Regions from separate parts of the Rossellomorea sp. FS2 genome, predicted to be linked through region 2. Evidence: riboswitches for the same ligand, from Rfam matches in the RefSeq annotation. Region 2 holds a riboswitch; each other region holds the start of a gene.

Region 1 (7,442 bases), on a different contig from region 2:
ATCCGATGTATAGGAGAGGACGGTAAACCCTTGACTCAGCAGTTCTTCAGAAGCTTTCAAGGTTTCCACTGGATCCGGTAGCAGGGTCTTTTCACATCCGATCACTTCCACTTTGACCATGTCACATAAACCTGATGCCTTTGCAAGCTGTGCATGGCGGACGGCTTCCGCGGCATCTTTCGCTCCGGCCGTATTGGGCAGTAAAGTGAAGCTCCCGAGATCTAATTCCTCCAGGACATTTTCCCCAGGGGAATCAAATACGTTCATGCGACGGACCGAAAAGGTGAGGATTTCCGCACCTGACGCTTTCACAGCCTTTCGCTGGATCTCCTGATCCGGATACTTCCCCGTACCGAGAAGCAATCTTGATTCAAATTCATACGTCCCTATCTTCAACATGTCAACCGCCTCCTACGAAATGGACGATCTCTACCCGATCGCCAGCATTCAATTTGATATCCCTATGCTCAGCTTTCTTCAGTATCTGTTTGTTCCACTCCACGATCAGCATCCGCTCACCAGTCTTAAGGTGGATAAGGAGGTCATCTACTGACTTCACTTGTGGTGGAACCTCGGTTTCTATCCCATTGACGTGTATATTCATAACCCAATCTCCTTTCGCAGTCCTTATCACTCAGTAGATCTGCCATCAGCACTCCAGTAATCGGAGCCAGAAGAATCCCATTCCGGTAGTGACCTGTCGCCAATGACAGTCCCTCCACATCCGGAACCCTTCCCATGAATGGGAGCCGTGAGGATGTTTTCGGCCTCGTGCCTGCCCATGCTTTCCCCCATGCGGCAGCGGCAATGCCCGGTGCAATGGTGCACGCCTTGGCAAGTAAACGTGAGACGCTCTCAGCAGCTACATCTTCACTGAACGATCCTACTTGTTCCGTGGCACCGATCGTCAATGTGCCATCTGCTTTCGGGACCAAATACACGTCATCTGATACAATCGTTCGATTCAGGAATCCCTCCTTAGGGGTCACAGAAATGCATTCCCCTTTTACCGGCGCAGCGTCCAGTTTAATTCCTACCCGTCGCAGGATATGCTGACTCCAGGCGCCACCTGCTACCACCACCTCATCACCATAAAGGGGTCCCCGCGTGGTGTTGACACCAATGACTGAACGCCCTTTCATGATGAGTGTGTTGACCTCGGTGCCTTCATGGAGTACCGCCCCCATAGTTGCTGCCGAAATAGCCAGCGCTTCTGACAGTCGAGGTGCAAGAAGATTGCCGTCCCGAGGTATATAAAGACCGCCAATGAATGAGCGGGATAAGGAAGGCTCCATTTTCCTTAACTCCCTTTCCTCCAGCCACCGCAATTCCTCCTTCATCCCCTGTGGACTGTTCGCTTCCTCTTGAAGGAGGTGTTGCTCCCTGCCTGTCATAGCAGGCATGATCATTCCGTTTTGTCTCAAACCGATATCGATTCCTGAACAGTTCAGGAGCTGTTCGGCTAGGGCCGGGAAGAGATCCCTGCTTTCTTTGGCAAGGGAGGTCATGGAGGGGTTTCCCCTGGTTTCAGTATGGACCCCCAACATTCCAGCTGCTGCACCTGAGGCTTTGCCCGCAAGCTTCCCTTTTTCCAAAAGGGTGACGTTGCACCCCTTTTTCATAAGCTCGAAGGCGATGGATAGACCAATCACACCTCCACCGACAATGATGATGCGCTTCATCGTGCTCCACCTCCCTTTAAAGATGCTCGATAATCCTCGGCCGCCCCCCGCGGATCCGTGCTGAGGAACACACCAGACAACACGGCGATGCCTGCTGCCCCTGCACGGATTACTTCAGCAGAGTTGTCCGGCGTGATCCCGCCTATTCCAACTACGGGAAATTCATCTTTTACTTTGCTGATTGCACCCACTCCGATACCGGTCTTTCCTGGTTTGGAGCCCGTATGATATATGTTCCCTAGGAGAATGGAGTCGGCTCCTGTTTTTCCTGCCGCATCTGCTTCCGCGGGACTATGCACGGATATTCCAATTTTGATCGTCGGGAACATCCTTTTGATTTCGGAGGGGGTGACGCTCCGGGATCCGAGCTGAACCCGTTCTACACCCGTCAACAAGGCTATGTCGACGCGATCATTGACAACCAGCTTCTCTGCAGGAACACCGGATGAGAGAAGCGCGAGAATGGTGTCGTATAGACAGCGCGACGACCAATTGTTTTCCCTCAGGTGAATGGCATCCACCAGGTGATGCACAAGCGAGCAGATTTGGACCACTTCTCGTGGAGACTGCTTTCCCGACGTGATGATGTGAAACTCCGGTTGGGACACTGCCATTATGCACCGGCCCCGGTTCGGGTGGTGGCCAGTAATTCTTGGAAGGGCCACCGTTCAAGGGTGAAGGCCATTTCCCAGAACTGGAGTTCATAAATGCTGCTCACCAGGAACAGTTCTTTCATGCGGGCGCGTTGAGTACCACTTGCGAGCTCTGCCAGTTCATCGAGCCTTTGGATCTGTTCCTCAACCAGCTCCCTGAACCATTCCCCTCCGTAGGTGGCGATCCACTCCTGATAAATGGGTTCTTCCGGCGTGCTTCCTTTCAATTTCTCCCCCACCTCATAGTACAGCCAGTAACAGGGCAGCAGGGCAGCAAGGATATCAGCCAGATCACCGACCTGAGCAGATCGGTACATATGAGAAGCATAGGCATACGCCGTCGGGGACGGAACGAACTGCTCCTTCTCTTCTTCTGTGATTCCGAGTTTGTCAGAAAACCCTTCATGGAGAGAAAGCTCTGCTTCGAACGTTGCCTGTGCATGGGCAGCCAATCGGGCGGATGTTTGAAGATCCCCTGCTTTTGAAGCCCCCAAAGCCTGCATTTTTGAAAAATGGGTCAGATAATAGGAATCTTGCAAAACATAAAATTTGAAATTCTCAAGCGGCAAGGAACCATCACCGATTCCTTTTACGAAAGGATGTTGAAAACTCGCCTCCCAGCAATCGTCTGCAGCCAGCCGTAATTCTTCTGAAAACTTCATTCCTCTTTCCTCCTTTTGACGATCCACTGAAACGAAAAAAAGCCATTTTCCACAGAGTTGGTGGAAAATGGCTTTTTGAGAATCCGAAACGGATAGAGATATCCTCAAAACGCCACTTCCCTCCGCTGGTATCAACCAGATCAGGTTCAAAGGGTCTTGAAGTTTCACTTCAATCTCAGCCGCTATTAAGGGCCCCCCTAGTGGATCGTCATATGTAAGTTGAGTTCGATGCTATCGTAACATGAAGAGATGGATTGTCAAGTCCATCCAAGGAAGAAACTGCTTTTATCCTATGGAATCGTACAAAGGTGAGGCGTTATATAAGTTCTATTATTTTTTGAATTGGCATGTGATAAGTAGGAGTCCGTGCTCTTCGCTGCGGCCAACCGCTTTCCACGGGGCGTGCGGTGAGCCTCCTCATTCTTGCGGGGTCTCACCCTGCCCGCTTTTCCCGTTGGAGTCGGTTGGTCTCCGCTTCGAGCACTCTGTAGTGAATAGTAGGACATGTTAATAAAACTAATGGCGTGAGAGAAGTTTCCAACCTTATATTCTCATAGACTTTATATATCATGGTACCTGTGCCGTATCTAACGGTTGATATTGTCTGGATAGACGGTAAGTAGGAGTGCGTGCTTCTTCACTGCGGCCAGTCGCTTTCCATTGGGCCTGCGGTGAGCCTCCTGATTCTTGCGGGGACTCGCCCTGTCCGCTTGTAACGTTGGAGTCGGTTGGCCTCCGCTTCGAGCACTCTGTAGTGAATACTGGAAGTTACCGTAGAATGAGGAAAAGGACTTTATATATACGTTTCATTTTTTATCATTGCTGTCAACCGGTGAAGTTGTCTACCCGTTCCTTCGGTTCTCCCCATGGTGAAGGGGGGGCAGGTGTTGGATCATCATTTTCATTAAGTGCAAAGAAACAACTCACTTGAACCAGCCTTTCTCCTTCGATTGGGTAATGGCCTCGATCCTGTTTTTCACACCGAGTTTTTCAAGGATGGTTGAAATATAATTACGGACGGTTCCTGCCTTCAGGCTGAGTTCATCGGCGATTTCCTGCGTGTTTTTCCCGTCGGCGACGAGCCACAGCACTTCTTTCTCACGATCCGTCAGGGGATTTTCTTCACCATATACATCATCCATGAGTTCGGGTGCAAACATCCGCTTCCCATCCATGACGAGTCGTATGGATTGAGCAAGCTCTTCACTGGGGCTGTCTTTCAGAAGGTATCCCTTCACCCCTGCCTTCAGGGCGCGTTGAAAATAGCCTGACCGTGCAAAGGTGGTCAAGATGATGACCCTGCAGTCAGTGTCCTTCAGTCTTTCTGCTGCTTCCAGCCCAGTCATCTTGGGCATTTCGATATCCATCATGCATATATCGGGACGTAGCTCCCGAACGAGCGAGAGCGCTTCTTCCCCGTCTCCTGCCATCCCTACGACTTCCATATCATCTTCGAGGTTCAAGAGGGAACCAAGGGCCCCCAGCATCATCCTCTGATCTTCTGCAATCACGATTGAAATCAATTGTAACCCTCCCTGTTTGTATCTTTTATCACTTTAGGCACGATCATTGTCAGAGTGGTGCCATCTTCTCCGTCGATTCCAAGCTCTCCGTTCACGAAGTCGAGCCGCTCACGGATCCCGATCAATCCGCTCCCTTTTGATTTGCGGTAATCCTTAGGGATGCCTTTACCGTTATCAGAAAGAACGAATCTAAGGCTATCATGGCTTTCCACCACCCTGAGTGTACACTCTGTGGCGCCGCTATGCTTTACGATATTGGTAACGGCTTCCTTCAGGCACATACTGAGGATATTCTCAAGGAACAGCGAGATATTGGGGAGCGGTTCCTCGTATTCAGGGATGAACCGGATGTCGGCTGCTGACAGGAGCTGACGGATCCGGATGAACTCATCCTCGAGCCTGATGCCTCTCATCTGTGATACGAGGGTCCGGACTTCACTCAGCGCCGTCCTTGCCGTCTGCTGGACATCCATGAGTTCGTTCTTCGCCTGTTCCGGATTTTTCTCGACCAGTTTTCTGGCCAGATCGCTTTTCAATCCGATCAGTGATAGTTTCTGACCAAGGGTGTCGTGGAGATCCCTTGCAATCCTCTGCCGCTCTTCCTGCTTCACCAATTCTGAGATCCGTTTATTGGCATCTTCGAGCTGCTCTTCCAACTGCCCTTGTTTGTTGCGATTGAAAATATTGAAAGGAAGCAGGATCACACTGATCCAAATGATCAGGATGAAAGGAATCTGAGAGAGGAAGACCTCATGCTGGAGGACGAATTTATAATTGATCGATGCCGTCGTAAGGACCAAATGCACCACATACAGTGTCAGGAACGCCGCCCGGTTCCGTATGTTCCCATTATAGTAGGCGATATAAAAGGCAAAATAGATAAAATTGAACTGCACGGTCATGATGATGGAAATGGCGATCAGGATCCCTGTCCATAGATACACGGGCCACCTGCTCGACAGGAAGGCAAAGCGCAACGCTAGGAAAAACAGGATCGTCATGATGATCCCGGTAACGATCTCCATGGTGGAAGACGATTGAAAAATGAAGTAAAAAGGCAAGATCGACGCAATGGCCCATACATACGGCGACGTGCCTGAACCTTTAAGCTTCCCTGTGGAAACGTTCATAATGATCCCTCTTTCCCTCAAGGCATACAGCCCTTAATATTTCCTTTTTTGAATGGCTTTTTGTTTTTGCATGACCTCATACGATTTATGTATGATATCGGTTAACACGTCACCCTTATACACACGTCCGATCTTGGTGTTCTCCTGATAGTATTCGACAATCTCATCCAACTTCTCCGACGTTTCGGGATCAATCCTTACATTAAGCTGCATCTTTCCTTGATTTGACAACATTTATCTCCACCTTCTATCAAAAGTATAGCAACTGCTAGCATTTCGATAACTTAATCATATCACATGATATCAGGAAAAATCGACCAAAAAGGACAACATTTCAAAGAAATTCGATGAGAAAATTCTTCCCACCTTTACTCCGGTCTTATCACAAAAAAAAGAACACCCTTTCACCGCAGCCAGTGCCGTAAAGGGTGTTTTCACATCAGATATTTTCGTCGCAATAAGCAACCAATGCCTGCTCTTCTTCTTCCTCAAGGGCAAAATCCAAATAGGTTTCGGATCCCCGTTCGATGATAGCGTACTGAGCGAGTTTGGAAGACGCTTCTTCCCGGACATAAATGCCTTTTATATACATTCCGGATGGTGTATACAATTCATCATCTTCCGGAACCTCGATTTCAATCATCACTTCATATCGCTGTCCCGGAAGGATCCCGGTCGGGTCTTTCAATTCTTCTGCGTTCATTTGAATGATTTCCATATAAAACTTCCTTTCATACCTTTTCCTAAACACCCATTATACACGTAATCCCGTTCCTTCACACCATTCTCTTCTCATCCCCATGTTTTCTCGGTTATAATGGTGCTTTAAGGAGTGATCTCATGGAACGAAATGAAATGGAAAAGAAAATCATCGAAAACTATCAAAAAGATGAAAATATGATGATGATGGTTTTTGCCCAGTGGTGTGTGAATCAGGATCTTGATCCAGTTGCCGTTTACCTCAAAGCCTACCCGGAGCAGAGAGATAATCCTGTCCTGAAACAAATGATGGAGCTGACGGTCCCGAAGGAAGAATCCTCAGATATTCCTTACAGTACCCTTCTGGGCGTCCTCCAGTTATTCGGCAACGAAGATTTGGCCATCGCCATTCAGGAAATGCAAAAGCGCTGAAGGAAAAACCCTTGTGTACTTAATCCGTTATATACACCCATCTTTAACAATCATAATCTAGAAGCCTGGATTCTCTTCCAAGCTTCTTTTTTACATAAAATCAAAATAATAGCGGATGATGTGAAAGAAAATCGGTGCTGTATAAGCCAGACTGTCCACCCGGTTCAAGTAACTTTCCTGCAAGGAAGTGAACTTCGGCCGGTCCCCGATGAGAAGATCGCGTTTCAATACCGATACCGTAAGACTGCCGATAAAGGCACCTGTCGCAATGATTACGCCTGACAAGAGACCGAATGTTTCATTCAGTGGCGTCAGATATGGATAGAGGCTAAAGGATAAGCCCGTTGTAACCAGTAAAGCCACCATATATCCTTCCCATGTGATGGCAGGATTCGCTGTAGGAACCACCTTTAGGCGGCCGGCATAGATGGAAACCAGATGTTGAACGATGTCACTCACCTGCGTAAGGATGACAAGGTAAAGGACAAGATTGGCTCCATATTCGGGACTCGCAACTTGGAAATAGGCCAGATGGCTAAGACCGAACACCATAAGCATCAGGCCCCATTGAGTAGAGCTGACCGACCTTAAGAACCCTACGGTCCCCTTCCCCAGGATCCTCGGTAGCGGCAGAAGTAAAAAAACGTACACAGGGATAAAG
Region 2 (7,442 bases):
ATTCGACCTTCCCCTTTACCACCTGACCTGCCGTCCCTTCAAGATCCGTAATATCCACAGTGGTGTTCAACACTTCTCCCACTCGGCCTGACGATGCCTTCGCCCGCGAAAAGCTCGTGATGATAAAGGAGAAGATGGAGAACACCGACGAAATTCGGGTTACATAGGTGACAATGGCAACTACTTCCCCTACCTGTACCCCTCCGGTTGCCACCCGCTCACTTCCATGCCAAAGGATATACAGGAGGACCATATTCATGACGAGCATGAGTAAAGGCATGATGATTTCCATGAAGCGGAGGGCTTTCATCGTTCGATCCTTCAGTGAATCATTGGCTTCACCAAAGCGGGATTCTTCATATTGTCCCCTCGTATACGCCTTGATCAGTCTCATGCCCGAGAGGTTCTCTTTCATCACTTCATTCACCCGGTCAAGACGGATCTGGACCTTCCCGAACAAGCCCCACCCCTTTTTGAGGACCCATACAAGGAACAGCCAAAGCACAGGGATGACCAGAATCAGGATCATGGTAAGCCGGGCATTGACCAGAAGGGCCATGATGGTGGAACCGATGACCAGGAGCGGCGCCCTGAGCATGATCCGGAGACTCATGAAAATGGTATTTTGAATCTGCCTGACATCATTGGTCATCCTCGTGATGAGGGAAGACGCGGGAAGGTTTTGAAAGCTCGATTTGGAGAATGACTGGACCTTTTCGTACAGGGCCCCTCGCAAATCATATCCGAAGCCCTGAGAGGTATGGGCTGCGAAAAAAGAGTTGGCGATGCCGGAGAGGAAGGCGAACAGGGACATGGCCACCATGATGGCGCCCCATTTCAGCACGAGATCCAGATCCCCGGTCATGACGCCGTCATCAATGATCTTCGCCATGAATAACGGGTTGAAAAGCTCTACTGCAAGTTCTGTGAGCATGAACAGCCACGCTACAGCCATGGCCATGCGATAAGGTTTCAGAAAATGTATGACCTTCATATGTACTCCCTTCATTCCGGCGATCATATGTGGAGGAACCGCCGGCAATACCGATATATCGTTCCTTTCATCATAGCGCGTTTCTTGATTGTACGGAAGCCGAAAGATTTGCCCGAAGTCCTTTTCTCACCACCTGCGCCCCCAAAGATCCAATGACTACGAATGAAACTTTTTCAGCCCTGTTTCCGTATACTATGTTACGGATCAACCGATAAAGGGGGAGATAATATGGGTGAAACAGGGGACATCATGTTCAACATTATGCCTGTCATAGTGGGGCTGGGCATCACCGTTGTAATAGGCATCTTTTTGTTTCAATCTTTTAAAGGTGTGAGCGAATGGAATAGTAACAATCAGTCTCCGCGCCTGTCATCCAGGGCCGAAGTCGTGTCGAAGCGGACAGAGGTTCACGGCGGCGGCGGAGATACGCGGGCACACACCAGCTATTACATGACATTTCAAGTAGAAAACGGCGATCGGATGGAGATGCACGTCAAGGGCCCAGAATACGGCATGCTTGCAGAAGGCGATGAGGGACTCCTCACCTTCCAGGGCACACGCTATCTCGGCTTCGAAAGGGATGGGCAATAAGTTGAAAAGAGGATGCCGCCACCGGCACCCTCTTCTTTTCTATATTGTTTCATCTCATCCTGCGCGCAGAGGAACTGAGCTTTGCGTTCCGGATCACCTGATTGATGACCTCGGAGAAGACGAGGCCGATCGCAATTGACCCGGAGATCATGAACGCCTTAGCCGCCAGATTCATGGCCATATTGTAGTCATTCTGGACAAAGTTCCTCATGGCATCATAGGCAATCCCGCCCGGAACAAGGGGGATGATCCCGGCAACACTGAATATGATCACCGGGGTTTTGTACATCTTGGCAAATATCTGCGATACCACCGCCACGACGAATGAAGCCGCAAGCGTCGCAATGACGGTATCGATTTCTACGGTGAACAGGACGATATAGATCATCCATCCGAGCATCCCGACGATACCGCATTTGAACAGCGATTGTTTCGGGGCATTGAAGATGATCCCGAAAGCGGCAGCCGAAATGAAGCTCGTCACCATATGTTCAACAACAAACATCACTCTTTATTCCCCTTCCGTTACAACAATGTGAAAACAACTGCAACCCCGCCTCCGATGGCAAACGCCGTCAGAAATGCTTCTGCACCCTTGCTCAAGCCAGATACAAGATGACCTGCCATCAGATCCCTGACAGCGTTGGTGATCAAGAGCCCTGGTACCAGTGGCATGACGGAGCCGATGACGATTTTATCAAGCTGGTGCCCGATGCCTGATTGGACGAATCCGAAGGCCAGCATGCCGATGATCAAACTGGACAAGAACTCGGAGAAGAACTTGATCGGCACGACCCGTTGGAAATAGATCAGGCAGATATATCCGACACCGCCCGTGATGGCAGCCGGAATAAAGTCATTCCAGGATCCAAGGAACATGATAAGGAAACAACCGCTTGCGATGGTGGCTGCCAAGAGCTGAAGTTTGAACGGGTAAGAAAGATCCGATTCATCCAGCTTCTCAAGCGCATGAAAGGCCTCTTCCACAGACAGATGCCCTTTGCTGATCTGCCTGGAGAGGCTGTTGACGAGCGTCACTTTCTCAAGGTCAGTGGAGCGCTCGTTGATCCTGATCAATTTGGTCTTGGTCGGCTCTTCTGTTTCAATTGAAAAGATGATACCCGTGGGCGTCACATAACTGTGGGATTCCTTGATCCCGTAGGAGGCTGCGATCCGCATCATGGTATCTTCCACCCTGTACGTTTCCGCGCCGCTTTGCAGCATGATTTTACCTGCAAGGAGACATACCTCCATGATATCGTATCTTCGCATCATTTTTGCTTCCATAGAATCTCTCCACACGATTGATTTAAGAATAGGTTTAGTTTAAAGGAAAGGAATTATGTTCGCAATGAGGACTCATCATCGTTCTTTATCGAAGAGGGTCCGCCGTCTGTGACGGATCTTTTTTTCCTGAGGGGTTTCCACTTCCATTTATAGAGGATATAGACGCTTGTGGCAGCGACAACAGCGCCGATTACAAGGTTTTGATAATGATCGATTGTACGCATGACGGTTTCAGGATCTCCTCCATAGAATTTCCCGAAGCTCAGGAGAATGAAGGTGGAGGGTGTGATCCCGAGCATGGTGAGGAAGGAATAGAGTTTCACATCCATCTTGGACATCCCGGCAACAAAAGGGACGACATTCCCCAGATGCAGAGGACTCGCAATCGCCACGCTCCAAATGCCATACTTCGTGAACTGATCCTGTGCAGCCCGAAGCTTTTGCCTGCGTTCAGGGCTGAGGCGTGCCTCCACCCTTTCACCGAGCTTATAACTAAGGAAGTAAGGGATATAGCTCCCTAAGACATAGAGGGCGCTTCCTGCAACGGAGACGAAAAAGAGCTCAAGCCACGATAGCTCCAACAAGAACCCGACGGTCACGATGAATAACGTACCTACAAATGGGAAGGCACTCCCTTCGATGAACAGGGAGAGGAGGATCCCCCACACTCCCCAATCCTGGGCAGCCTCCAGCATATATTCCGTCATGATCACCCCTCCTTCCATAGTCCTATTCCTGTTCATTTACCCCTGCTCTCCCCAAGTGAAACCCCCGCCAGCACAATAGAAAAAGACCGGCCTCAGCCGATCTTCACACTCACGCAGCTTTACGATTCATGGAACGTCCATCCTCCACTTTGACAAGTCGGGGTGCTGTAGCCACCAACGCGCATAAAACAATGGCGCAAAGGATCGCCGAACCGAGCATCGAAGCTCCGTTGGCAGCAAATGAAAACAGAACCGGCGACAGGTTATCCGGCGCCAAATACCCGAAGAAGAACACACCCGCGATGAAATGCCAGAAATAACGGGCCACGCTTCCGACCAAAATCGCGAGAAGCATCCAACTCAGCAGACCTTTCTTCCCCCCATCGCGCACAGCGCTCTGGATCCGGCTGCTGAATAGTCCGGCCCCACCGATAAAGGCGAAAGCCACGAAATACTCAAGGAAGACCTGTACCGGATGAACGACCCAGGCTTCCCCGAGGGCGACCTGTAACAATCCCCAGATGAAACCGGCCAGCGTGGCCGCCTTGAAGCCCCTTCTGAATGCCAGCAGGAAGATCGGCACCATGGCCACATTAAATGAAATCGACGGTGTAAGCTTGATGGATGGAATCAGATCGACCACGACGGCAAGGGCAGCCATGATCGCCACTTCGATCAAGACGATGAGCTTCATATTCTTCATAAAAAAATCCCCCTTTTCTATGAACGAAACCATTAGGGAGAATGCATGTACTACAAGGCAAAAAACTGCCTTCCACATCCCTACGCTAGTGCTAACTAACAGGTTCAAAGGGTCAGAACGGATCGACCGTTCACTCTCAGCAAAACAGCTCCCCTTGTGGTTACGTTTATGAAATTGATTACCTGTCCATTATAACGGAAGAGCGGGAAAAGGGCAAAATCATTCCGGCGCAGGCTCCAACGGATCGTGGCGGATGAAGATCGGCATGGCTTTCGGTGTGACCATGAAGCCATAGCGTTTCCCTTCCCCATCTTTATACGCAACGGAGTAGTCACCGAGCTGCGGGGAAAATTCCACAGAATCATACGATAATTTCAAATGCTCATATTTAAAGTTGATATACACGTTGGTCGCGATGCGGGCCGTGACGTGCTGTACTCCAGGAATCTGGTTTGCTGTCACGAAAAGGATTGCAACCAAAAGGATGCTCAGTGTCTTCTTCGACTCGGCGATCAGCTTCATTCCATCCCCTCCAACCAGTTCTTTCATACTAAATGAATCCCTTTTTATTATAGTATAAAAGAATCTGAATGATATGACAAAAAGATTCACCGATAATAGGTCTTTCGACTCTTTTTCCAGATATTACGACATCCTTCGGGGTAAAACGCCCCTGACAAGCACGTAAAAAGCACCCTGAAAGTTCAGGATGCTCTCTCTTAACCCAACGATACGTCCAAGATCATCATCACGACAAACCCCGCCATCAGACCCAGGGTGGCAAGATCCGTACTTCCTGAAGATTGGGATTCCGGTATCAATTCCTCGACAACGACAAATATCATGGCGCCTGCCGCGAATGCCAGGGCATATGGGAGGAGCGGCTGGATCATCAGTACGGCCGCTGCTCCGATGACTGCCGCGATGGGCTCTACGATAGCAGACATCTGACCGTAGTTGAAGGCGCGCCTCCGAGACATCCCCTCCCCTCTCAGAGGGATGGATAACGCGGCCCCTTCCGGCATATTCTGAATCCCGATTCCGATGGCAAGACCTATGGCCCCGATCAGGGTCGCATCGCCAAGACCGAGTGCCGCAGCCCCGAATGCCACCCCGATTGCAAGACCCTCTGGAATATTATGAAGCGTGATGGCAAGGAATAAGAGCGTGGATTTCTTGAACTTCGTCGGTGGTCCCTCCGCCTTTTCCGATGCGTTCCCGAGATGCAGATGGGGAACGACAAAATCCAGGAGCCGGATGAAAAGTCCTCCAAGAAGGAAGCCGACTGCCGGTGCAAGCCACGGAATCTGCCCGTTCTGCTCGCTGAACTCTATGGAAGGAGCGAGAAGGGACCAGAAGGAAGCCGCAATCATGACCCCCGCAGCAAAGCCTAACATCATATTCAATGTATGTTTCTCGATCTTTCTGAAGAAGAAGACCGCAGAGGCCCCCAATGCCGTAAGCCCCCAGGTCACCATTCCGCCAAAAAGAGCCTGAAGAGCAGGATTAAGTCCACCTAACCAATCAAGGAACACATTAAGCCCTCCCTTTCGTCCTCTATCATCATTCCACTTTACGACGTTACCCATTCTCCCCTATGTATATGCCTATATCTGCAAATGGTGTTATCCGAGTGGATTTCCAGGCAGGCCAAAAAAAGCCGGATGCGCCTAAAGGCGTTCCGGCTCATTCCGGCCCTTGATCAACCATTTCCAGCAGCCAAGGTTCACCGCAGCCACTAACAACCCATACCCGTAGATGCCAAAAGGAATCTTGAGTACCAAGTAGTGCAGACCTGCCAATGCTCCAGCTAGGAAGAAGAAGGGGATGATTTTGAAGGTTTCGCTCTGGGCCATCCCCTCGAAACTCTCTGAAAATGGAAGAACCTGATTCATCCACACACTGCAGATGACCGTAATGATACACATGATCATGAAGATGACAATGAGATCCGGGATGATCACCGGTCCATAAAGGAAAATACATGCAAGGGCAAGGACCATGTACACCGGAAGGAACAGCTTCACAAGGAAGGCTTTCAAAGTCCCTTTATAGACCGATTCCACCCGGGTCACGGGAGCCACCCTGTAGATCCAGGACCCTTTATGCCTTCCGGAATAATTCAGCATCATGACGACCGACGGGGCAACGATGAGACTGACATAGACGGCCAGATAAGATTTACTTCCATGAAGATCCCAGATGGAAAGGCCAGGCCTCGTAAAAATGAAAAGAAACGGAAGGATCAAGGCAAAGCCCAATGAAGGATAGACTTTGAGCTTGAAGTCCCTCTCCGTCCTCATCATTTTTTGGGCAAATCGGTAAAACGCACGTTCCTCCTGATTCCGGCAAAGCACCTTAAGGAATCGATTGCTTTTCACCCTCCGCTTCCTTCCGCCGGCTTGTGCCGAGAGCTTATGAAGATTGCGCTCGAACTGTGGAAGTGCCTTGATGTAGATGAACAGTGCAGCGAGAGGTACCAGCACAAAAAGAATCGACATGATGAGTACCACGCTGGAGTGATTCCCATTGAGGACATATTCAAACGGCGCACCGAACCAAAGGGGCGGGATCAACACCGTCCACCACTCCGGTGAAAAGGACATATTCACATCCACGAGGTCAAACGCCCTCGCTGCCAGCTGATAGGCTATGGCAATCCCGACGGAGAGACCGATCTGGACATAGTTGATCATATCCTTCAGCTTCTCACCATCAAAAAACTTCAAAACATAATAGTACATCAGGGCCGTCATGGCCAGGATGAGAAGATCGAGAAGCACGATTCCCACCAGGAATAAAAGGAAAAAGACAAACCCATTTAAGAAGAACGAAACCACAAGTGGGATGATCGTCAATGCTCCGGTCAGGAAGAACAGGTAAAAGAATACATGGAGCGCCTTCGCCATCGAGATATCCTTCCGCTGGACCGGTTTGGTGAAAAGGATCGTGGAATCACGCACATCCAGGATCACCACGGAAAAATCCGAAATCATCGAGGTGCTGGTCATGAAGAAGATGACGGAGAAAATCAGCGTCATTTGAAACAGATACATATCCCCGAAGAACAGGATCGGAAGCAGGAGCAATCCATATAAGGCATACACCCAAAGCGATTTGATGAACCGGTTCCCGTCCTTTTCATTTTTCACCTTCCCTT
Region 3 (7,442 bases), on a different contig from region 2:
CGTACGATGATCTCTGGTCCCTGGATGAAAAGCCGAAAAAGGTCCAAAAGAAGAAGGTGAAGAAGAAGTTCCCCCCTCAACCTGAAAAGGATATCCTGCTCTTCATCGAACAGTACAGCCGTGAGCTGACCGATTGGCAACGGGATATCCTGACGATGATGAGGGAGGAAATGCTCTATTTCTGGCCTCAGCTCGAAACGAAAATCATGAATGAAGGCTGGGCGTCCTATTGGCATCAGCGCATCATCAGGGAAATGGACCTCACATCGGGTGAATCCATTGAGTTTGCGAAGTTGAATGCAGGGGTCGTCCAGCCGTCACGGACGCAGATCAACCCTTATTACCTAGGATTGAAGATCTTTGAAGATATCGAGGACCGCTATAATCATCCGACAGAAGAGATGAAGAAGCGGGGCGTGAAGGAAAACTCGGGAAGGGAAAAAATGTTCGAGGTGAGAGAAATTGAATCCGACATTTCTTTCCTGAGGAATTACCTTACGAAAGACCTCGTGACAAGGGAAGATATGTATCTATTCCAGAAGCAGGGGAAGGACTACAAGATCGTTGACAAAGAGTGGACCCATGTAAGGGATCAGCTTGTGGGCATGAGGGTGAACGGAGGATTCCCGTACATCACGGTCGATGACGGGGACTACATGAAGAGTGGTGAACTGTACCTTAAGCACTGGTTTGAAGATGTGGAGCTCGACATTAAATATTTGGAGAAAGTGCTGCCGTATCTTCATCAGCTATGGGGGAGACCGGTCCATATGGAGACTCGGGTGGAAGGAAGGAATATGCAGTTCACCTATGATGGTCGGAGTGTTCAAAGAAAATATTTGTAATCTACGGGGGCCGGAGAGCCCCTTTTTTCATGTTTCAGGTACAGCTCGGGAATCTTGTTCTAAAATCAGGCCCCCCTTTATAAAATGAAGCAAGGAGGCGATTGTATGGCTGAAGTCGAAGTATTCATTGGAGATCTGGAAGATCCTGCTTTTCAGTATGAGGGCGGTGATTGGAATCATAATTATCCGAAGAGGATCAGTCCGTTCCTTCCTGATGGATCCGATCTCTTTTACAGGATCCTGGATGGCATCTACAAGAAAGAGTTGGTGGGGAGACAGACGGATTGGGGAAGCCACACGTGCCTGCTCTATCCTCATGAAATGATCCAGGTGCTGTCGGGTCATTACGCGGATAAGAGAACCGGGGAAGATGTCGAAAAACTGTTCAGGATGATCCTTGATCTTGATCCAGGGATTCAATACGGCCTTGTGGCCTGTGAAATGGGATAGGATGGACCCTTTTCTCCCACTGGGAAATCAACCTCGCATTAGGAGTGAAAGAAGAAGGGAACCTGCCCATATTGCATGGTTTAAAACCTCCCGTAATTGGGGTATACACCTCAATTGGAGGGGTTGAAAATGTTACACCAAGAAAATGAACTGAGTACAACCGTAAATTCAAAAAAAGACTTCTACATTCAACAGCTCTTACGAATCGGAGTATATAAATATAAAGATCAACAGCTGTATGAATTACCAATGGGAGAGCTTCAGGAAGTGTATCTCGACTTCTATGTAGCTCCTGATAATAAGAGAAAATAAAAATGACGATCTGTAGAGATCGTCATTTTTATTTTGGGTTGAAGCCTATGCTTGTCGCCTCAGAACGACCCGCCTCCGCTTTTCTTTCATGTCTAGCTCCGGCGGGTTGAGGCTCGAGGTCATAAGTCAAACCGTCCAAAAAGGCAAAGGGCGCCTTTCCGAACGGTTCGCCTTATGCTTGTCGCCTCAGAACGACCCGCCTCCGCTTTTCTTTATGTCCAGCTCCGGGGGCTTGAGGCTCGAGGTCATAAGCCGTGCTGATCAAAAAGGCAAAGAACGCCTTTCCGCTCAGCCCGTCTTATGCTTGTCGCCTCAGAGCAAGCCCCCTCCGCTTTTCTTTATGTCTAGCTCCGGCGGGTTGACCCTCGAGGTCATAAGTCAAGAACCCCAAAAGGCAAAGAGCGCCTTTCAGGGTTCTCGTCTTATGCTTGTCGGGTCAGAACACCCCCGCCTCCGCTTTTCTTAAGGGACTTCGTGTCCCATTGAGGCGTGGAGGATTTCGAACCATTGGTCGTGGTTGAGGGTGATGTTCAGTGAGTTGATGGCTGATTGAATTCGTTCTTTTTTGCCCGATCCGACAATCGGCATGATGCGTGCAGGGTGTGTGAGGAGCCAGGCGTACAGGATTTCGTCGATTCCGTTGGCACCAGTTTCGCCTTGTACTTTTTCAAGTGCAGCGCGCAGGCGGTCTGCTTTTTCATCGCCTTGTTTGAAGATGGCTCCTCCGGCAAGTGGTGACCAGGCCATTGGTGGCACCTTCTTCTCCTGACAAAGGTTCAGCGTGCCGTCTTCGATGTTTTCAAGCTCGTAAGCAGATAGTTCGATCTGGTTGGTCACAAGCGGGAAAGGAAGATGTGCCTGAAGCATGGACCATTGGTGATGCTTGAAATTCGAGACACCGAAATGTTTAACCTTACCGGCGTCTTTCAACTGAGTGAAGGCGTCTGCAACTTGTTCAGGGTCCATGAATGGATCGGGACGGTGAATCAGCAGGACGTCGATATAATCTGTTGACAGGTTCTTCAGTGACTGATCCACAGATTCAAGGATATGGGACTTCGATGTATTGTAATGGTGGGTACGGTGCTGCGGTCGTTGTTCGGAAGGAATGACGATTCCGCATTTAGTGACGATCTCCATCTGGTCCCGCAAAGAAGGCTTCAGTGAAAGAGCCTCTCCGAATAGCTCTTCACATTTGTACGAGCCATATAAATCTGCGTGATCAAATGTTGTAATGCCTTGTTCCAGGTCATGCTGGATCAGTGAGAGGGTTTCTTCTTTTGTATAATCCCAGTCTGCAAGCCTCCAAAAACCGTGGATGATTCTTGAGAAACTGAGGTCTTCAGTGATTTTTATTCTTTCCATGGAGCATTCCTCATTTCATGCAATTGGTATGTATGGTTGTTTGTGCAGTCATACTAATGAATATCTTACTACACAGATGGGTGGAACACGAAATGCTAGACCTCATTTCCGCATTTTTTTCTGAGGAAGATGCAGAACGGTTCAAGGTGAAAAGGGTAGGTGAATGCGTATGGGTGGTGGACGGCCCAGGGGGCACTTTTTATCTGAAAAGGAGGATGGAGATGGACTTGGAAGAGAAGATCACCACATATCTTCATCGCTGTTCCATCATGGCGGAGTTGCCTCACCCAACACGACAAGGAGGATTCATTACCTGGTCGGGTGAATGCGGGTACGCCCTATACGCATGCATTCCAGGAATCCGCCCTGGATGGGATGCTTCGAACATGTCTGCTATCGGGACCTATTTGGCCAATCTTCATGCGGTCTTCATGCACTTTCCGTCCGAGAGAGTCAAAACATGGGACATCTCCCTTCATACGATGGAGTGGATCCAGCAATGCAGCCATTCTCCAGCCATCGACTGGGCACGGTCCCTTATGATTCCATTTTGCAGTCAGGATCTTGAGGGAGGAAAGCAGCTTGTGCATGGTGATGTTCATCCCGGGAATCTCCTTATCGATAAAGAAGGGGAGGTTGGCATCATCGACTTTCACCGGCTGCGTGTCGCCCACCGAATGGCGGACGCAGCCTATTTCTGCACCCACCTCATCATTCACAATGGCATATCCCTGCCATTGATCACTGCATTCTTAAAAGGTTACGGTGCTGAATCCCCTTTTAAGGAAGGGGAGGTTGCACAATTCATGCATCATCTTACCATGTTCATCATTCAATATGCCTTTTACCTTGGGCAGGCAGACGATCCCTTCGCTTCATTATCCCAGCTCACAGCGGTATCCGAAGCGGTTCACGATCTGATGTCCCCTCCAAGAAATACTTGAAAACCTTTTGATACTATGGCAAAGTTAGGAATGAAGATAACGCCCGATATCGTGATTATTGTAGGGGGACCGGTGTGGCCGGTTGAGAGTGCATCCATCAGATGCTGACCCTTTGAACCTGAACTGGCTCATACCAGCGTAGGAAACAGATCGTAGACAGAATTCTTGTTTAATGATGCGTCCTAGGCAAATGAGCCTCGGGCGTTTTTTTCTGTACATATTTAGTGAAGGGGCGTATGCATCTTGAGAAAATGGCTCATGGTCGTAAGTGCAATCCTCCTGCTGACTGCATGCAGTTCAGGCGGAACTGAAAAAGAAAAACTCAAAAAGGTATCGGTCGTCCTTGATTGGACCCCGAATACAAACCATACCGGTTTGTATGTGGCAAAAGAAAAAGGATATTTTGAAAAGCAAGGACTCGATGTCGACATCATCATGCCAGGTGAAGCAGGTGCGGACCAATTGGTAGCATCGGGAAAGGCGGATTTTGGCGTGGGGTATCAGGAAGGTGTCACACAGGCAAGGGTTCAGGATGTACCGATCGTCTCGATTGCGGCCATCATACAGCATAATACATCGGGCTTTGCAGCACCGAAAGACAAAGGGATCACCAAGCCTGAAGATTTCGAAGGCAAGACATACGGTGGATGGGGTTCTCCCGTAGAGGAAGCCGTCATGAGCTCGATCATGAAACAGGAAGGGGCCGACGTGAAGAAGGTCAACTTCGTGAATATGGGGGATACTGACTTCTTTACGGCTGTGAAAAGGGATATCGACTTTGCCTGGATCTTTTATGGCTGGACGGGGATTGAAGCCGAACTCCGTGGGGAAGAACTTGATATGATGTACGTCAAGGATTACTCGGATAAGCTTGACTACTACACCCCTGTCCTCACGACGAACGAATCACATATAGAGGATGATCCTGACACGGTCAAGGCATTCCTGAAGGCAGCAACGGAAGGATATGAGTACAGCATCGAACATCCGGATGAAGCAGGCAAGATCCTCCTAAAAGAAGCACCCGACCTTGATGAAGAGCTCGTCATGAAAAGCCAGGAATGGCTTGCACCGAAATACAAAGACGATGCGGAGAGATGGGGAGAGCAGAAAGCGGAAGTATGGAAGAATTACGCTGATTGGATGTTCGATAATGGACTTCTCGATAAGAAACTTGATAGTCAAAAAGCCTACACAAATGAATTTTTACCTGGAGAGTGAGCATAAATGGCAAATGCATTGGTCAGTATTCAAATCATCCCGAAAACGAAGAATGGTGAAGATGTCATCCCTTATGTCGACGAAGCGATCGCAGTCATAGAAGAATCGGGAGTGCATTATGAAGTGAATCCATTGGAAACGACAATGGAAGGTGAACTCAGCGAGTTGTTCAAGATCGTGGAGCGCATGAATGAGAAGATGATCGCAAGGGGAAGCGTGAATGTCATCTCTCAGATCAAGGTTCTCTATCAGCCTCAAGGCATCGAAATGACGGATCTTACCGGTAAATACCGTTCATGATGAACGGAATCAGGAAGGGATGGCGGCCGGTTTCGGCCCTCATCCTTTTATTCATCTTCTGGCAGGTGGCGGTGACGGTGTTCACCATCCCCCAATGGTTGCTGCCATCCCCTATGAAGGTTATTTCCGAGGGCATGGCTTCATGGGACTCCTTCCGTATCCATCTTACTTCTACAGTCGGGCTCTCCGTTTCCGGCTTCTTGATCGGATGTGCTGCGGGTCTCGCTGTGGCTGTCACACTGCATCTTCTTCCAGGGGTGAGGGAAGCGGTCTATCCGCTGATGATCTTATCGCAAAATGTGCCCATCATCGTACTCGCCCCACTTTTGGTCATATGGTTCGGTTTTGGCCTGCTGCCTAAGTTCCTGGTAATCACGCTTGTGTGCTTCTTTCCGATAGCAGTCTCCACCATGGACGGGTTCAGGCAGACTGGACGCCATTATATTCACTATATGAAAATGGCTGGGGCAACCAAGGGGCAGATCTTCAGGAAGGTGGAGTGGCCCCATGCCCTTCCATCCATCTTCTCAGGTCTGAAGATTGCGGCCACATACAGCGTCATGGGAGCTGTCATTTCTGAGTGGCTTGGGTCTCAGAAGGGAATCGGTGTCTATATGACGCTTGCATCCTCGGCATTCAGGACCGATCGTGTATTCGTGGCGATCTTCGCCATCATGATCTTGAGCTTGTTGTTTTTCACGGTCATCGTCCTCCTGGAGCGATGGTGTGTGAAAGGGAAGAAGGAGGAATTGAAATGAGTCAGCTACACATCAAGTCTTTATCGAAGCAATTCGATCATCACCCTGTCCTTCGGGATCTATCCCTTCAGGTTGAAGAAGGGGAGTTCGTGTCCATCCTTGGCCCTTCAGGCAGCGGGAAAACTACACTCTTTCATTTGATTGGCGGGATGATGGAACCTGAAGAAGGCTTCATCATTCTCAACGGGGAGAATATCAACGGTAAGACCGGGTTCATCAGCTACATGCCGCAGGATCAAGCGTTATTACCGTGGAGAACGGTTCTCGGAAATGTGATCCTGGGTCAGGAAATTCACGGGAGGAAAGACGAGGAACAGGCTAGAAAGTGGATCGGGCGTGCAGGACTTTCAGGTTATGAGGGGGCGTATCCCGATGAGCTCTCCGGTGGGATGAAGCAAAGGGTCGCTTTCATCAGGGCCTTGATGAGTCCGCAATCCCTGCTGTGCCTTGATGAGCCGTTCTCCAGTCTCGATGAGTTCACAAGGCTCGACATGCAAAAATGGCTCATGGATATTTGGGAAGAGGATAAGAGATCAGTTCTCTTCATCACCCATAACATAGACGAGGCACTTTTCCTGTCTGATCGCATCATTGTGTTATCGGGGAAGCCTTCGAGCGTGCAGAAAGAATTCAGGGTGCCCTATCCGCGCCCAAGGGACGAAGGGATCATTTTAAGCGCGGAATTTCTTGAGCACAAAAAAGAAATCTTCAGGGAGTTGACGAAGCATGTTCAGCATGATTGATGCCCATATCCATTGGGATGGGTATTCTCCCGGGCAACGTTCTGTAATCCTTGATTCCCTCGATCGCCATGGGGTTAAGGCGATGATTGCTGTGGGGATGGACTTGAAGTCGAGCAGGGAAACATTGGACCTGTCCTTGATCGATGGGCGGGTGAAGGCGGCAGCCGGGTTCCACCCGGAACAGGAGCTTCCTTCTACAGAAGAAATCGAGGAGATCTTCACCTTCCTAGATCAGCATGCGGAATCACTGGTTGCCGTGGGGGAGGTGGGTCTCCCTTATTACAAAATGCAGGATGATGCGACCCTTGAAATGAAACCCTATGAAGAATTGCTGGAGAGGTTCATTGTGAAGGCGAAGTCCCTTGATAAGCCTGTCGTCCTCCATTGCATTTACGAGCATGCCAGTGTAGCGTGTGATCTGTTGGAGCGTCATTCGGTGGAGAAGGCGCATTTTCACTGGTTCAAAGGGGACGAAGCGATTCTTGAGAGGGTGCTGTCCAATGG

What was found. Region 2 has a riboswitch for thiamine pyrophosphate ahead of thiT (energy-coupled thiamine transporter ThiT). Riboswitches for the same ligand answer to the same signal wherever they lie in the genome.
Region 1: it holds a riboswitch for thiamine pyrophosphate, as region 2 does, so the genes downstream of both, tenA (thiaminase II) here and thiT (energy-coupled thiamine transporter ThiT) in region 2, are expected to answer to the same signal.
Region 3: it holds a riboswitch for thiamine pyrophosphate, as region 2 does, so the genes downstream of both, ACNA6I_RS09400 (ABC transporter substrate-binding protein) here and thiT (energy-coupled thiamine transporter ThiT) in region 2, are expected to answer to the same signal.

What each region holds. Positions count from the first base shown of each region.
Region 1 covers NZ_JBLRVS010000001.1:963,074-970,515, reverse strand. The annotation lists gene ACNA6I_RS05200 (thiazole synthase) at 1-399, opposite strand, end outside; gene thiS (sulfur carrier protein ThiS) at 401-559, opposite strand; gene thiO (glycine oxidase ThiO) at 543-1,682, opposite strand; gene ACNA6I_RS05185 (thiamine phosphate synthase) at 1,679-2,296, opposite strand; gene tenA (thiaminase II) at 2,296-2,997, opposite strand; TPP riboswitch at 3,098-3,206, opposite strand; gene ACNA6I_RS05175 (response regulator transcription factor) at 3,921-4,520, opposite strand; gene ACNA6I_RS05170 (sensor histidine kinase) at 4,517-5,650, opposite strand; gene ACNA6I_RS05165 (hypothetical protein) at 5,684-5,884, opposite strand; gene ACNA6I_RS05160 (DUF6509 family protein) at 6,090-6,368, opposite strand; gene ACNA6I_RS05155 (hypothetical protein) at 6,491-6,781, shown strand; gene ACNA6I_RS05150 (phosphatidate cytidylyltransferase) at 6,872-7,442, opposite strand, start outside.
Region 2 covers NZ_JBLRVS010000004.1:1,004,870-1,012,311, forward strand. The annotation lists gene ACNA6I_RS16170 (ABC transporter ATP-binding protein) at 1-994, opposite strand, end outside; gene ACNA6I_RS16175 (DUF2500 domain-containing protein) at 1,223-1,585, shown strand; gene ACNA6I_RS16180 (threonine/serine exporter family protein) at 1,635-2,090, opposite strand; gene ACNA6I_RS16185 (threonine/serine exporter family protein) at 2,111-2,872, opposite strand; gene ACNA6I_RS16190 (DedA family protein) at 2,926-3,579, opposite strand; gene thiT (energy-coupled thiamine transporter ThiT) at 3,689-4,282, opposite strand; TPP riboswitch at 4,343-4,447, opposite strand; gene ACNA6I_RS16200 (hypothetical protein) at 4,502-4,831, opposite strand; gene ACNA6I_RS16205 (ZIP family metal transporter) at 5,002-5,760, opposite strand; gene ACNA6I_RS16210 (hypothetical protein) at 5,953-7,442, opposite strand, start outside.
Region 3 covers NZ_JBLRVS010000001.1:1,801,084-1,808,525, reverse strand. The annotation lists gene ACNA6I_RS09425 (SpoVR family protein) at 1-845, shown strand, start outside; gene ACNA6I_RS09420 (hypothetical protein) at 951-1,295, shown strand; gene ACNA6I_RS09415 (Fur-regulated basic protein FbpA) at 1,425-1,607, shown strand; gene ACNA6I_RS09410 (aldo/keto reductase) at 2,070-2,972, opposite strand; gene ACNA6I_RS09405 (phosphotransferase) at 2,990-3,916, shown strand; TPP riboswitch at 3,969-4,078, shown strand; gene ACNA6I_RS09400 (ABC transporter substrate-binding protein) at 4,160-5,137, shown strand; gene ACNA6I_RS09395 (thiamine-binding protein) at 5,144-5,437, shown strand; gene ACNA6I_RS09390 (ABC transporter permease) at 5,434-6,195, shown strand; gene ACNA6I_RS09385 (ABC transporter ATP-binding protein) at 6,192-6,938, shown strand; gene ACNA6I_RS09380 (TatD family hydrolase) at 6,922-7,442, shown strand, end outside.